One region of the Streptomyces sp. NBC_01689 genome, then DNA from elsewhere that is predicted to be linked to it. Evidence: riboswitches for the same ligand, from Rfam matches in the RefSeq annotation. Region 1 holds a riboswitch; each other region holds the start of a gene.
The links. Region 1 has a riboswitch for cyclic di-AMP ahead of OG776_RS22490 (M23 family metallopeptidase). Riboswitches for the same ligand answer to the same signal wherever they lie in the genome.
Positions count from the first base shown of each region.

Region 1 (4,051 bases):
CGACCTCCTGGAGCGGGCCCTCGTAGGTGTCGCGCGAGACGAGGTTGTAGTGGGGCTGGAGCGCGGTGTAGCGCGCGAGGCCCTCGCGGTCGGAGAACTCCAGGGACTCCGCGAGCCGCTCGGCGGAGAGGTTGGAGGCGCCGATCGCCCGGACCTTGCCCGCCCGGACCAGTTCGTCGAGGGTGCCGATGATCTCCTCGACCGGGACCGACGTGTCGTCGAAGTGGGTGTAGTAGAGGTCGATGTAGTCCGTGCCGAGCCGGCGCAGTGACGCGTCGGCCGCCGCCCTGATGGTGTCCGGGGCGAGCCCCTTGTACTGGGGATGGGCGCCGACCTTGGTGGCGAGCACGACATCGGAGCGGTTGCCCCGCGCCGCGAACCACTTGCCGATGATCGTCTCGGACTCGCCGCCCTGGTTGCCGGGGGCCCAGGCCGAGTAGCTGTCGGCGGTGTCGACGAAGTTGCCACCCCCGGCCGTGTAGGCGTCGAGGACGGCGAAGGACTGTGTCTCGTCGGCGGTCCAGCCGAAGACGTTGCCGCCGAGGGCGAGCGGGAAGACCTCGATGTCGGAGGATCCGAGCGTGCGGAGAGGAGTCATACCCCATTTCAACAGCCGTACCGGACGGCCGCATTCCGCACCCGCCGTGTTCTCGGCGGGCACGGGGTCAGGGGTTGATGCCCTTGCTGTGCAGCCAGGCCATCGGGTCGATCGCGTCGCCGCCGCCGGGGTGGACCTCCAGGTGGAGGTGCGGCCCGGTCACGTTGCCGGTGGCGCCGACCCGTCCGATGACATCACCCGTGGCCACCTTCTGGCCGACGCTGACGCTGATGGAGGACTGGTGGCAGAACCACAGCTCCGTACCGTCGTCGAGGGTGAGGATCGTCCGGTAGCCGTACGCGCCGGCCCAGCCCGCCTCGGTGACGGTGCCGCTGTGGACCGCCTTGATCAGCGTGCCCGTGGGCGCGGCGAAGTCGAGACCGGTGTGGTAGCCGGAGGACCACATGGAACCGGCGTCGCCGAAGCGGGAGGTCAGGGTGTACGAGGAGGTCGGCAGCGAGAAGCTCTTGGCGAGCTTCGCGAGGCGGGCGGCCTCGGCCTTCTGCTTGGCCTCCGCGTCCGCCTTCTTCTTCGCGGCGGCTTCCTTGGCCTTGGCCTCGTCCTGCTGCTCGGCGGCCAGCGCGACCGCCTTCTTCGCGGCGGCGTCCTCGGCGGCGGCCTGGGCCGCGCTGTCGACCTGGTCCTGCTGGGACTCGGCCTGCTCGATGATGCGGGCACGCAGCGCCTCGCCGGCGTCCGCGTTGCCCTGCGCGGCGTCGGCGCTGGTCAGTCCGGCGCCGGTGAGCGGGGTGGAGGAGCCCTTCGGCGTGCTGGAACCGCCGTCGGATATCAGGGCCTTGGCCGACTCGGTGACCGAGGAGAGGTCGGGCAGCGAGATCGACACGGGCGGCTTGCCGGGCGCGGCGGTGGCGATGCCACCCGCGCCGACGGCGGCCAGCACACCGACGCCGAGAACGGTGGAGCTGCGGGCGAGTCCGCCCCCGCGCTGCTTGGAGACGCGGTGCCGGCCGCGGACGGGACGGACGGAATCCGCGGTGGGATTCCACTCCTCCCAGGGCCCCTCGTCGTCGCCGCGGGCGTAGCCGAACGTCTGGGTTTCGTTCGGCGCGAACGAGGTGGGCCGGGCAGGCGGGTTGGACGCCACGTGGGCGCGCTCCTTTCCTTCCTTCTCGCCTACCGGGTTAGCTGACGGGTTCGGAGCAGGAAGGTCTCCTACGCGCGTCAATCCACGGTGTCTCCACCGTGAAAGACGCTCGATTCACCCCAAGTTGGTGGTTCCCCGGTTCCCTCGCGGGATTCGGCGCGTGCGCACGGAGCCATCTCTTGTGACGGCTGAAACGACCGCGCTGCGTTATCGAACGTTAATAGACTCGGGTACCGGATTCCAAGCCGTTCGTTCGGATCATTGCGCACTCTTGGCCAGGACTTACGGGGCATGACCGGGGGAAAGCGGGCGAGTTGGCCCCAGCGGGTTTTCGCCATCCGTTCTGACGGTGTGTCAGTCGTTACGCGGAGGGACACCGTCCGGCTACTCCTCGTCACCGTGTTCGAGGAGCCCCGGCGTCTCCCGGGGGCGCCGGACCGCGAGCAGCGCCATGTCGTCGGCCAGGGCGCCCCCGGTGTACCGGCGGACACTCGTCGCGAGCGCGGTCAGCAGAGCCTCCGGATCACGGAACGTCCGCCCCGCGAGCCGTTCGGCAGGCTCGTAGAAGCGGCCGTGGCGGTCGCGGGCCTCGGACAGACCGTCGGTGTGGAAAAGGAGCGTGGACCCGGCCGGGAAGTCCACCGTCCCGGCGCGGTCGGGCCGGGCGTCCAGGTCGCCCATCCCGAGCGGCAGCGCGGGGTTCTCGACGGCGAGGACGGCCAACGTGCCGTCCTCGTGCAGGAGCAGCGGCGGCGGATGCCCCCGGTGGACGATCCGTACCGATTCGCCGTCGTGCGGGATCTCCGCGAGCACGGCCGTGGTGAAGCCCTCGAAGGCGTCCAGGCCGCCGCGCCGGGCGCCCTCGCGCGCCAGCGCGCGTTCCAGCCGCCGTGCGACCGCCTCCACCGTCGCCTCCTGTTCGGCCGCCTCACGGAACGCCCCGATGAGCACCGCGACGGCGGCCACCGCGCCCATGCCCTTGCCGCGGACGTCGCCCACCACCAGCCGTACGCCGTGCGGCGTGTCCTGCACCGCGTACAGGTCGCCGCCGATGGACGCGCCCTCCTGGGCCGCCTCGTAGCGCGCCGCCACCTCCAGGCCGCCGATCCGTGCCTCGGGTTCGGGCAGCACGGCGCGCTGCGCGGCCTCGGCGATCTGGCGGGCCGAGGCGAGCCGTTCGTCCGAGCGGCGGACGAGGACGTTGATGAGGAGCGCGATGACGACGACGGTCGCCACCGTGACGACCTCGGTGACCGAGCCGATCCCCATCCGCAGACCGAGCCTGAGGCGGAGCGCGAGCAGCGCGGCCAGCGTCAGGAGCCCCGTGAGGAAGGTGCCACGCAGCGAGAACAGCGGCGCGGCGACGAGCGGGGCGGCCGTGAAGAGCGGGGCGGCGGTGAAGTCGGGCGGCGTCGCGAGGTCGTAGGCCACCGCGCTGACGACGAGCAGTACCGGCAGTGCCCGTACCAGGGTCCAGGTGTGGGAGATCCGGCCCGGGTCCGTGCCGGCCCGCACCCGCGACGGCTCGCCGTCCGGTCCCGGACCGGGCACGGGGCCGCCGGGTGGCCGCCGGTCCGGCCGGCCGTCGGGCCTTTCGGCCCGCCACGCACCTCCTCGCTGCCCCACCCGTACAGGTTTCACGGAGCGGGGGGAGGGGGCCAGCGGTGTGGACCGACCGAGCGACGGCACCGGCGCCGGCACTCGTACGGGTGAGAGTGACCGTTCCCTCTCGCCGGGGGGCGGGCAACGCCGGGGCCGGAAACACCGAAGGGAGACATGAACGACCGAAAGCACCAGGGCCGGAAACACCAAGAGTCGGAAACACCAAAGGCCGGAACTCGTGAATCCGAGTTCCGGCCCTTGGCCTTCAGTAGCGGGGACAGGATTTGAACCTGCGACCTCTGGGTTATGAGCCCAGCGAGCTACCGAGCTGCTCCACCCCGCGTCGTTGACACCAGTGTACGCCATGTTCGACCCCCCGAGCACACCCGTTTACGCACGTCCCACGACCAGGCCTTTTCCCCGAGCCACGACCGTCGCCCGGTGCGCCGGAAGGCCCTCCGGGAGACGGGCCCCTCGCTCCCGGCCCCCGGGGTCAGCGCCCGGCGCTCAGCCGTCCCCGAGGAGGTGCCGGTTCGGTGCCGTGGCCCGCTCCTCGAACTCCGGGAGCACCACGACGTCCGCCCCCGCGGCCGCCAGCAGCCCGTTCCCGTCCGCGTCCGTCACGAAGGTGTCCGGTTCCCGCCAGGCGGTCACCACCCTGCGCACCCCCGCGTCGAGGATGAGCCGGGCGCAGGGCGCGGGCCGCGAGGCCCGGCGGGCGCACGGTTCCAGACTGCTGTAGACCG
Region 1 is NZ_CP109592.1:5,279,708-5,283,758, reverse strand. Features, by position in the region: gene OG776_RS22495 (aldo/keto reductase) at 1-598, opposite strand, end outside; gene OG776_RS22490 (M23 family metallopeptidase) at 666-1,703, opposite strand; cyclic di-AMP (ydaO/yuaA leader) riboswitch at 1,715-1,872, opposite strand; gene OG776_RS22485 (PP2C family protein-serine/threonine phosphatase) at 2,088-3,254, opposite strand; tRNA gene OG776_RS22480 (tRNA-Met) at 3,575-3,648, opposite strand; gene OG776_RS22475 (dihydrofolate reductase family protein) at 3,813-4,051, opposite strand, start outside.

Region 2 (4,051 bases), 520 kb from region 1:
GGCTGCCGGATCTCCGACTCGCAGGCGATTCGGCTGATTTGCGATGGCGCGGCGGACTCATTATGCGTGGATTGCGGACACTACCGGTGGAGTTCACACCTGGTCGGTAGTCATGCGGCACTCGTACGGTGTCCAGGGGCCGGCCGGGGGGCGGGGCTCGGGTGGGCCGCAGCGGTGGTGGCGGATTATGAGGGTCCGGCCACGAAAAGGTGACGCGCCCTCAACTCTGTGATCTTCACGTGATCTGCGCTGCATCTGCTTGTGACAAGTGATCGAGTGCGACTACGTTCACCCCTCAACGAGGCTCACCAGCCGCGTAGTCACCCGCTGTCACGTGAAAGGCTCTCGCATGCTCTCCGGGAACGGCCGCCATCGTCGCCCCCGTCAGGCTCCGGCCCTCATCGTCGCCGCAGGGGTGACCGGATCTGCCATCGCCATCCCGCTGCTCGGCGCCGCCAGTGCGAACGCGGCCGACGGCACGACGTGGGACCGGGTCGCCGAGTGCGAGAGCGGCGGCCAGTGGAGCGCCGACAGCGACAACGGGTACTACGGCGGGCTGCAGTTGAGCCAGGAGAACTGGCAGCGGTACGGCGGGAGCAGGTACGCGCCGACCGCCGACGAGGCCAGCCGCTCACAGCAGATAGCCGTCGCCGAGAAGGTCCTGGCCGACCAGGGTCTCGCCGCCTGGCCGACCTGCGGCCCGCTCTCCGGGCTCAGCAAGGGCTCGGGAGAGGTCGCGGTCGACACGGGAGTGGCCGGAGACTCGTCGAGTTCCTCCGATTCCTCCGATTCCTCCGAATCATCCAGTTCCTCCGACGGGTCCGGCTCGCCGGCGGACTCGCTGGGAATCGGTGTCACCCCGTCCGGTTCGCCCCGTTCCGACTCGTCCTCATCCGATTCATCCGGCAAGACCGGGAACAGAACGGAATCGGACACGTCCTCGACCGAAGAGCCCGGCAGCGGGCACGAGACGGACGGCGTGGGCACGGAGCCGACGAAGCAAGGCGAATCGGGCAACTCGGGCCGCGACGGCGACGCTTCGGCGGCGACCGAGGGGGCCACCGCCGGTGCCGGGCGCCACCGCGGCGGCAGTGCCGCCGAGGACTCCGGCGACGACGCGGCCGACACCCGCGGCGACGACTTTGCCGCCCGGCACGCCTCGCGCGACTCCGGCGCCTCCCGCGCCGTCGTCGACGGCTCGTACGTCGTCCGCGACGGAGACAGCCTCTCGGCCATCGCCGACACCCTTGGCCTCGACGGCGGATGGGCCGGCCTCTATGCCGGGAACAAGGAGACGGTCGGCGCCGACCCGGACCTCATCCTCCCCGGTCAGAGCCTTGCAGTTGATGCTGAATCGGGCGAAAAGTAGCGGGAGTTCACGTCACGGTTCGCCGGTTAATGTCCGGTTTGGCGCAAGTGAGAGATGGATCTCAAAGGCCCTGATCGTCTTTGAAATTCCGCCGATCGACTGCTTACGGTCATCACCGCTCGCCACAGCGGGCCCCGACGGTCGCAACGCCGAATCCTGCCAGCGGCCGTACGGGAACAGTCGACGCGTCAAGCGCCGTAGGCAGGAGCGGGGGACCCAAGGTAAGCGCCGCACCCGGTAGTTGACCGGGAGCGGCTTGGGGTGAAGACGTGCGCCGAGAGCGCGCGGCCGGGCACTCACCCGCCCGAACCCGACAGCTCACCTCGCAGGCGTCGGTGAGGGGATCACTCGATGCTGTTTTCCAGCAAGGGCAAGCACCGCCGTCCGTCCAAGGCCACCCGTGTCGCCACGCTCGCCGGTGTCACCGGCGTGGCCATCGCCGCTCCGCTGATGGCGGCCGGCAACGCCTCCGCCGCCACCGCGTCCGAGTGGGACGCCGTCGCCCAGTGCGAGTCCGGCGGCAACTGGTCGATCAACACCGGCAACGGCTACTACGGCGGTCTGCAGTTCTCCGCCTCCACCTGGGCCGCGTACGGCGGCACCGCCTACGCCTCGACCGCCGACAAGGCCTCGAAGTCCCAGCAGATCACCATCGGCGAGAAGGTCCTCGCCGCGCAGGGCAAGGGTGCCTGGCCGACCTGTGGCACGGGCCTGTCCGGCGCCGCGTACACCGGTGGCGCGGCCGCCCCGGCCAAGCCCGCCGCCCCGGCCGAGCCGTCCGCCTCCACCCACTCGTCGGACACCGCCGCCTCCCGCTCGTCCGAGCGTCCGGCGGCCAAGAAGACCGTCACCACCCCGACCGGCAAGAAGGTCAAGAAGGGCGACGGCGAGTACAAGGTCGTCAAGGGCGACACCCTCAGCTCGATCGCCGAGAAGAAGAAGGTCAAGGGCGGCTGGCAGCACCTGTTCAAGCTGAACAAGGACATCATCGACGACGCGGACTTCATCTACCCGGGTCAGCAGCTCCACCTCGGCTGAGCAGGCCGGCCCCTGTCCCAGGGTCTCCGTGCCCGAGACCCGATGAGGGTCCGCCCCCGTCCCCACGGGCTCCCCGCCCCGGTGCGTCTTCCCCCGTACGCACCGGGGCGGGGCTTTTTGTTTCGAAGGGGAACAATATTTACCCTCAGTTCTGCTCAAGGGGTGGTCGAGCGGCTGGCCGATCGCTCCGGGCCGGTTAGGCTCATCCCGCGGAGCCGAACGCGGCCCCGTGCAGTGCGGGCCCCCGCCGGCCCGCGTACCCGCGTCACATCCCAGAAGGAGATGCTCGTGCCGTCCATCGACGTCGTCGTAGCCCGGGAAATCCTGGACTCCCGAGGCAACCCCACGGTCGAGGTCGAGGTCGGCCTCGACGACGGCAGCACGGGTCGTGCCGCCGTCCCCTCCGGCGCCTCCACGGGTGCCTTCGAGGCCATCGAGCTCCGTGACGGTGACCCCAACCGTTACCAGGGCAAGGGTGTCGAGAAGGCCGTCCTCGCCGTCATCGAGCAGATCGGTCCGGAGCTCGTCGGCTACGACGCCACCGAGCAGCGCCTGATCGACCAGGCCATGTTCGACCTGGACGCCACCGACAACAAGGGCTCGCTGGGCGCCAACGCCATCCTCGGCGTCTCGCTGGCCGTCGCGCACGCCGCCTCCGAGGCGTCCGACCTCCCGCTCTTCCGCTACCTGGGCGGCCCGAACGCGCACCTGCTGCCCGTTCCGATGATGAACATCCTGAACGGCGGCTCGCACGCCGACTCGAACGTGGACATCCAGGAGTTCATGATCGCCCCGATCGGCGCGGAGTCCTTCTCCGAAGCCCTGCGCTGGGGCGCCGAGGTGTACCACACCCTCAAGTCCGTCCTGAAGTCCAAGGGTCTGTCCACCGGCCTGGGCGACGAGGGCGGCTTCGCCCCGAACCTGGAGTCGAACCGCGCCGCGCTCGACCTCATCCTCGAGGCCATCAAGCAGGCCGGATACGTCCCCGGTGAGCAGATCGCGCTCGCGCTCGACGTCGCCGCGTCCGAGTTCTACAAGGACGGCAAGTACGAGTTCGAGGGCAAGTCCCGCTCGGCCGCCGAGATGACGGAGTACTACGAGGAGCTCGTCTCCGCGTACCCGCTCGTCTCCATCGAGGACCCGCTGTACGAGGACGACTGGGCCGGCTGGAACGTCATCACCCAGAAGCTGGGCGACAAGGTCCAGATCGTCGGCGACGACCTCTTCGTCACCAACCCCGAGCGCCTCGCCCGCGGCATCGAGGAGGGCTCCGCGAACGCCCTGCTCGTCAAGGTGAACCAGATCGGCTCGCTGACCGAGACCCTGGACGCCGTCGAGATGGCCCAGCGCAACGGCTTCAAGTGCATGATGTCCCACCGCTCCGGTGAGACCGAGGACGTCACCATCGCCGACCTCGCGGTCGCGGTGAACTGCGGCCAGATCAAGACCGGCGCCCCGGCCCGCTCGGACCGCGTCGCCAAGTACAACCAGCTGCTGCGCATCGAGGAGATCCTCGACGACGCCGCGGTGTACGCGGGCCGCTCCGCCTTCCCGCGCTTCAAGGGCTGACCCCGGCAGGGTTAAGGCTTAGCCAGTCGCACGTACGTCCCCGTACCCGGTCCCGTACCGTGTGCGGGGACGTAC
Region 2 is NZ_CP109592.1:5,799,178-5,803,228, forward strand. Features, by position in the region: gene OG776_RS24735 (cytochrome P450 family protein) at 1-110, shown strand, start outside; gene OG776_RS24740 (transglycosylase family protein) at 350-1,369, shown strand; cyclic di-AMP (ydaO/yuaA leader) riboswitch at 1,553-1,716, shown strand; gene OG776_RS24745 (transglycosylase family protein) at 1,721-2,407, shown strand; gene eno (phosphopyruvate hydratase) at 2,690-3,976, shown strand.
Region 2: it holds a riboswitch for cyclic di-AMP, as region 1 does, so the genes downstream of both, OG776_RS24745 (transglycosylase family protein) here and OG776_RS22490 (M23 family metallopeptidase) in region 1, are expected to answer to the same signal.

Region 3 (4,051 bases), 2.7 Mb from region 1:
CGCGGGATGGTGATCATCCGTTGGCTGACCGCGGAATGCGGCGGCAGAGTCCTCGTGCGTCCCACCCGGGAGGGCGGCAAGACGGTCTCCATCGAGTTGCCGTGGACGGTGCGGGCCCAGCCGGTGGTGGCCGGCGGTCCACAAGAGCCCTGAGGAAACGATCAGTTGGTCCGGCCCGTCGGCGTCCCTACCGCGCCGCCCTCCCGAACGCGCCCCGCAACAGGGCCCGGAACGCCTCCGCCGCGGGTGCCCGCCGGTCGGTCCGGTGGACGACGGAGATCGTACGGCGCAGATCTCCCGGTTCCAGCAGCCGCAGCCCCACCGGGGTGGCCGCCGTCCTGGCCACCATCTCCGGCACCACCGCGACCCCCAGTCCGGCACTGACCAGCGCGCACACCAGCGCGTACCCGGGGCTCTCGACCCGGACGGCCGGGGTGGCCCCGACCCGGGCCAGCGCGGCCTCCACTCCCTGCCGCGGCGGATGGTCCGGGGCCATGCTGATCAGCGGCTGCCCGGCGAGTCCGGAGAGCGGCAGCCGGGCCGCGCCCTCCGCGAGGACGTGACCCGGAGCGGTGACGAGCACCAGTTCCTCGACCAGCACCGGCTCCGCGCACACCGACGAGGGAAGCGGCGCCGGGTCCGCGGGCTCGTAGGTGTGGGTCAGCGCGAGGTCCACCTCGCCCGCCGCGACCGCCGTGACACCGTCCGGCGGCTCGTAGTTCGCGACCGTCAGCTCCACGTCCGGGTGGGCCCGGCGAAAGGCGCTGAGCACCGGCGGCAGCAGATGGATGCCCGCCGTCTGGAACGTGCCGAGCCGCAGGGTGCCTCCGGACAGACCGGTCAGCCGGGCCAGTTCATGGCGCGCCTGCTCCAGCTCGTCGAGGACGCGGCGGGCCCGGGCCGCGAGCAGCTCGCCCGCCTCCGTGAGCCGCGTTCCCCGAGGGGAGCGCACCAGCAACGGCGCGCCCGCCTCCCGTTCCAGCTTCGCGAGCTGCTGGGAGAGGGCGGGCGGGCTGTAGCCGAGGCGTTCGGCCGCCCGGGTGATGGACCCGGCCCCGGCCACCGCCACCAGGGCCGCCAGCCGTGTCGGGTCGTACATCGCACGGCTCCCCGGGTCCGGGCCCGGCGCCGGCCCGGGTCCCAACGAATGCTTAAGACCGGTCCAGGATATTCGACATACCTGCTGAAGGCCCGGCCGAGGCAGCCTGGTGGCCATGGACGGACAGCTCATCGCCTTCACCGGGGTCGCCGCGGGAATGGTCGCCATGCCCGGCGCGGACTTCACGGTTGTCGTACGCAACGCCCTGACCTCCCGCCGGGCGGGGGTGGCGTGCGCGCTCGGAGTCGCGGGCGGGCTGCTGCTGCACACGGCGCTGGCCGTCGCCGGTGTCGCCGCCGTCCTCACGGCGGTGCCGGCGCTGTTCCGGACGCTGCAGGTCCTCGGCGGGGGCTACGTGCTGTACCTCGGGACACGGACGCTGGCCGGTCTGCGCCCGCGCCGGCGGCGGGACCGGGAGCGGGAACCGGGCCCGGAGCGTTGTCCGGCGGCGCCGGGCGGGAAGCCGCCCGGCGGGCCGGCCTCCGGCGATCCCGGGTCCGGTGGTCCCGGGTCCGGCGACCCCGGGGACGGGAGCCGTCCGTTGCGGCAGGGCTTCGTCACCAATGCGCTGAACCCGAAGGCGCCGATCACCTTCCTGAGCCTGCTTCCGCAGTTCGTGCCCGCGGGCAGCCCGGCGATGCCCCGCACCCTGGTGCTGGCCCTGATCGTGGTGGCCCTCGCCCTGGTGTGGTTCCCGGCGGTCGCCCTGCTGGTCGACCGGCTCGGCCGGTGGCTGCGCCGGCCGCGTGCCGCCCGCGCCGTGGAGGCGGTCACCGGGACCGCGCTCACCGTGCTCGGCCTGGTGCTCCTCCTGGAGCCGCTGACGGCCTGAGAGCCCGCCGGGCCGCTGAAGGCCCGCCGGGCCGCAGAGGGCTTGAGAGCCCGCCGGGCCGGTGCGCCGAGGGGCGGCGGTCCGGCGCCGCCGCCCCTCGGCCCGGGTCAGCTGATCCGGCCGTACCAGACGCTCTTCGTCCAGATCTTCTGGAGCTTCACGACCTCCCCGCTCTTCGGGGAGTGCCAGATCTTTCCCTTCCCGGCGTAGATGCCGACGTGGTACACGCTCCGGCCCGAGTGGAAGAACACGAGGTCACCGGCCTTGCGGTGCGACGCGGAGATGTGGTGGCTCTTGTTGTACTGCCCCGCGGCCGTACGGGGCAGCTTCTTGCCCGCCTTCTTGTACGAGTACAGCGTGAGCCCGGAGCAGTCGAAGCGGCGCGGCCCGGTGGCGCCGTACTTGTACGGGGCGCCCTTCTTGGATGCCGCGACCTGGAGCGCCCTCGTCGCCGGTGTGGCGGCCTCGGCGTCGGCCGCGACGCCCGGGACCACGAGACTGCCGCCCACGGCGGCGATGGTCAGAGCCGAGGCCGTACCGGCCCGGGACAGCAGCGACGGGACACGATTCAGCGCAGTCATGCGCAACCCTTCGTCAACCGCCTGTGAAGGATGACCTGTCGGATTCGGGCTGGCGAAGTAGCCCGGCCGCTTACGCGGCTTCACCCCAAGGGCCGCCCGGATCTCTCCGGCGGCCCGTCTTGCTGGGTCCTCCACTCCTGCCGATGCACATCTGTCGACCGGTCATCCGGGCGGCGGCAGGACTCGGCGTCCGCCCGGACCGCCCCGCCGGTGTGGCGGGGGCTTGTCGTCGGAAGGGATCTTCACGCATGGATGTCGGAAAATCCGAGCGGAACCGATGATTTGTGGGGTTACTCACCACTCACCCGTTCGGGTGGACACTCCTCTGTTCGAGGGGTGTTGGGGATGTCGGCAACGCTCTTACCAGCAACGGAGCGTCCCGTTCGGCCTTTTGGGCAAGCGTGTTGCGCAACTTCCGGGGCCACCCGAAAGGACGTGCGGCTACGCCGTCGGGGGGTACGCCGACTGGTCCGTTTGAAACCCGGGCCGGACGCTTCGCAGACCGCTCCGCGGAGCGGTTCGCGCGACGGCCCGGGTCCGGACGTCAACTGCCGGAGCCGGGAGGCAGGGTGACGCGGGCGGCCCGCCGCTCGCCGTCGAGGACCCGCAGGGCCTGCGCCAGGGTCGGCGCGTGCACCTCGCTCTCGCCCCGCTGGTGCATCAGGGCCAGGGCGTCCCGCAGGGCGGTCGCCTTGCCGACGAGCGCCTGGGCGGCACGCAGCCCGCGATAGGTGTCTCCCGGGCGGGCCGGGTTGATCCGGCCGACCAGGTCGACCACGTCGAGCCAGCGGTCTATCAGCTCGGCCTCGGCGTGGGTCAGAGCGGGCAGCGGAGGCAGTTCGGGCACCATCGGCGGATCACCTCGCGTCGGGTGTGGCGTTTCCCGCACCGGGCGCGCTGGGCGGGTTCTTGCGGCTCGGGATGATCCCGTCCACCAGCCCGTACGCCAGCGCGGCCTGCGCGTCCAGAATCGTGTCCCGCTCGATGTCGGCGGCGACTCGTTCGGGATTTTTCCCCGTGTGCCGTACGAGCATGTCCTCCAGCAGCTTCCGAGTGCGGGTCAACTCCTCGGCCTGGAGGGCGAGATCACTCGCCTGCCCCTCGACCGGCCCGGCGAGCGAGGGCTGGCGGAGCAGCACCCGGGCGCCCGGCAGGGCGAATCGCTTGCCCGGTGTGCCGGCCGCCAGCAGGACGGCGGCGACCGACACGGCCTGCCCCAGGCACACGGTCTCCACGTCGCAGGTGACGTAGCGCATCGTGTCGTAGACGGCCGTCATCGCGCTGAACGAGCCGCCGGGGGAGTTGAGGTAGAGCGAGATGTCCCGCTCCGGCGCTTGGTGTTCGAGGTGCATGAACTGGGCCATCACGTCGTTCGCCGACGCGTCGTCGACGGGTGTCCCGAGGAACACGATGCGCTCGTCGAGCAGCTTGGAGTACGGGTCGAGGGACCGGTGTCCCGTGGCCGTGCGCTCGGTGAACTCGGGCAGGACATGGCGGGCGGACGGTTCGTGCATGACTGGCGCCTCCTCCGGGCGACTC
Region 3 is NZ_CP109592.1:7,998,574-8,002,624, forward strand. Features, by position in the region: gene OG776_RS34325 (ATP-binding protein) at 1-153, shown strand, start outside; gene OG776_RS34330 (LysR family transcriptional regulator) at 188-1,099, opposite strand; gene OG776_RS34335 (LysE family translocator) at 1,215-1,931, shown strand; gene OG776_RS34340 (C40 family peptidase) at 2,039-2,512, opposite strand; cyclic di-AMP (ydaO/yuaA leader) riboswitch at 2,516-2,679, opposite strand; gene OG776_RS34345 (hypothetical protein) at 3,057-3,362, opposite strand; gene OG776_RS34350 (ATP-dependent Clp protease proteolytic subunit) at 3,370-4,026, opposite strand.
Region 3: it holds a riboswitch for cyclic di-AMP, as region 1 does, so the genes downstream of both, OG776_RS34340 (C40 family peptidase) here and OG776_RS22490 (M23 family metallopeptidase) in region 1, are expected to answer to the same signal.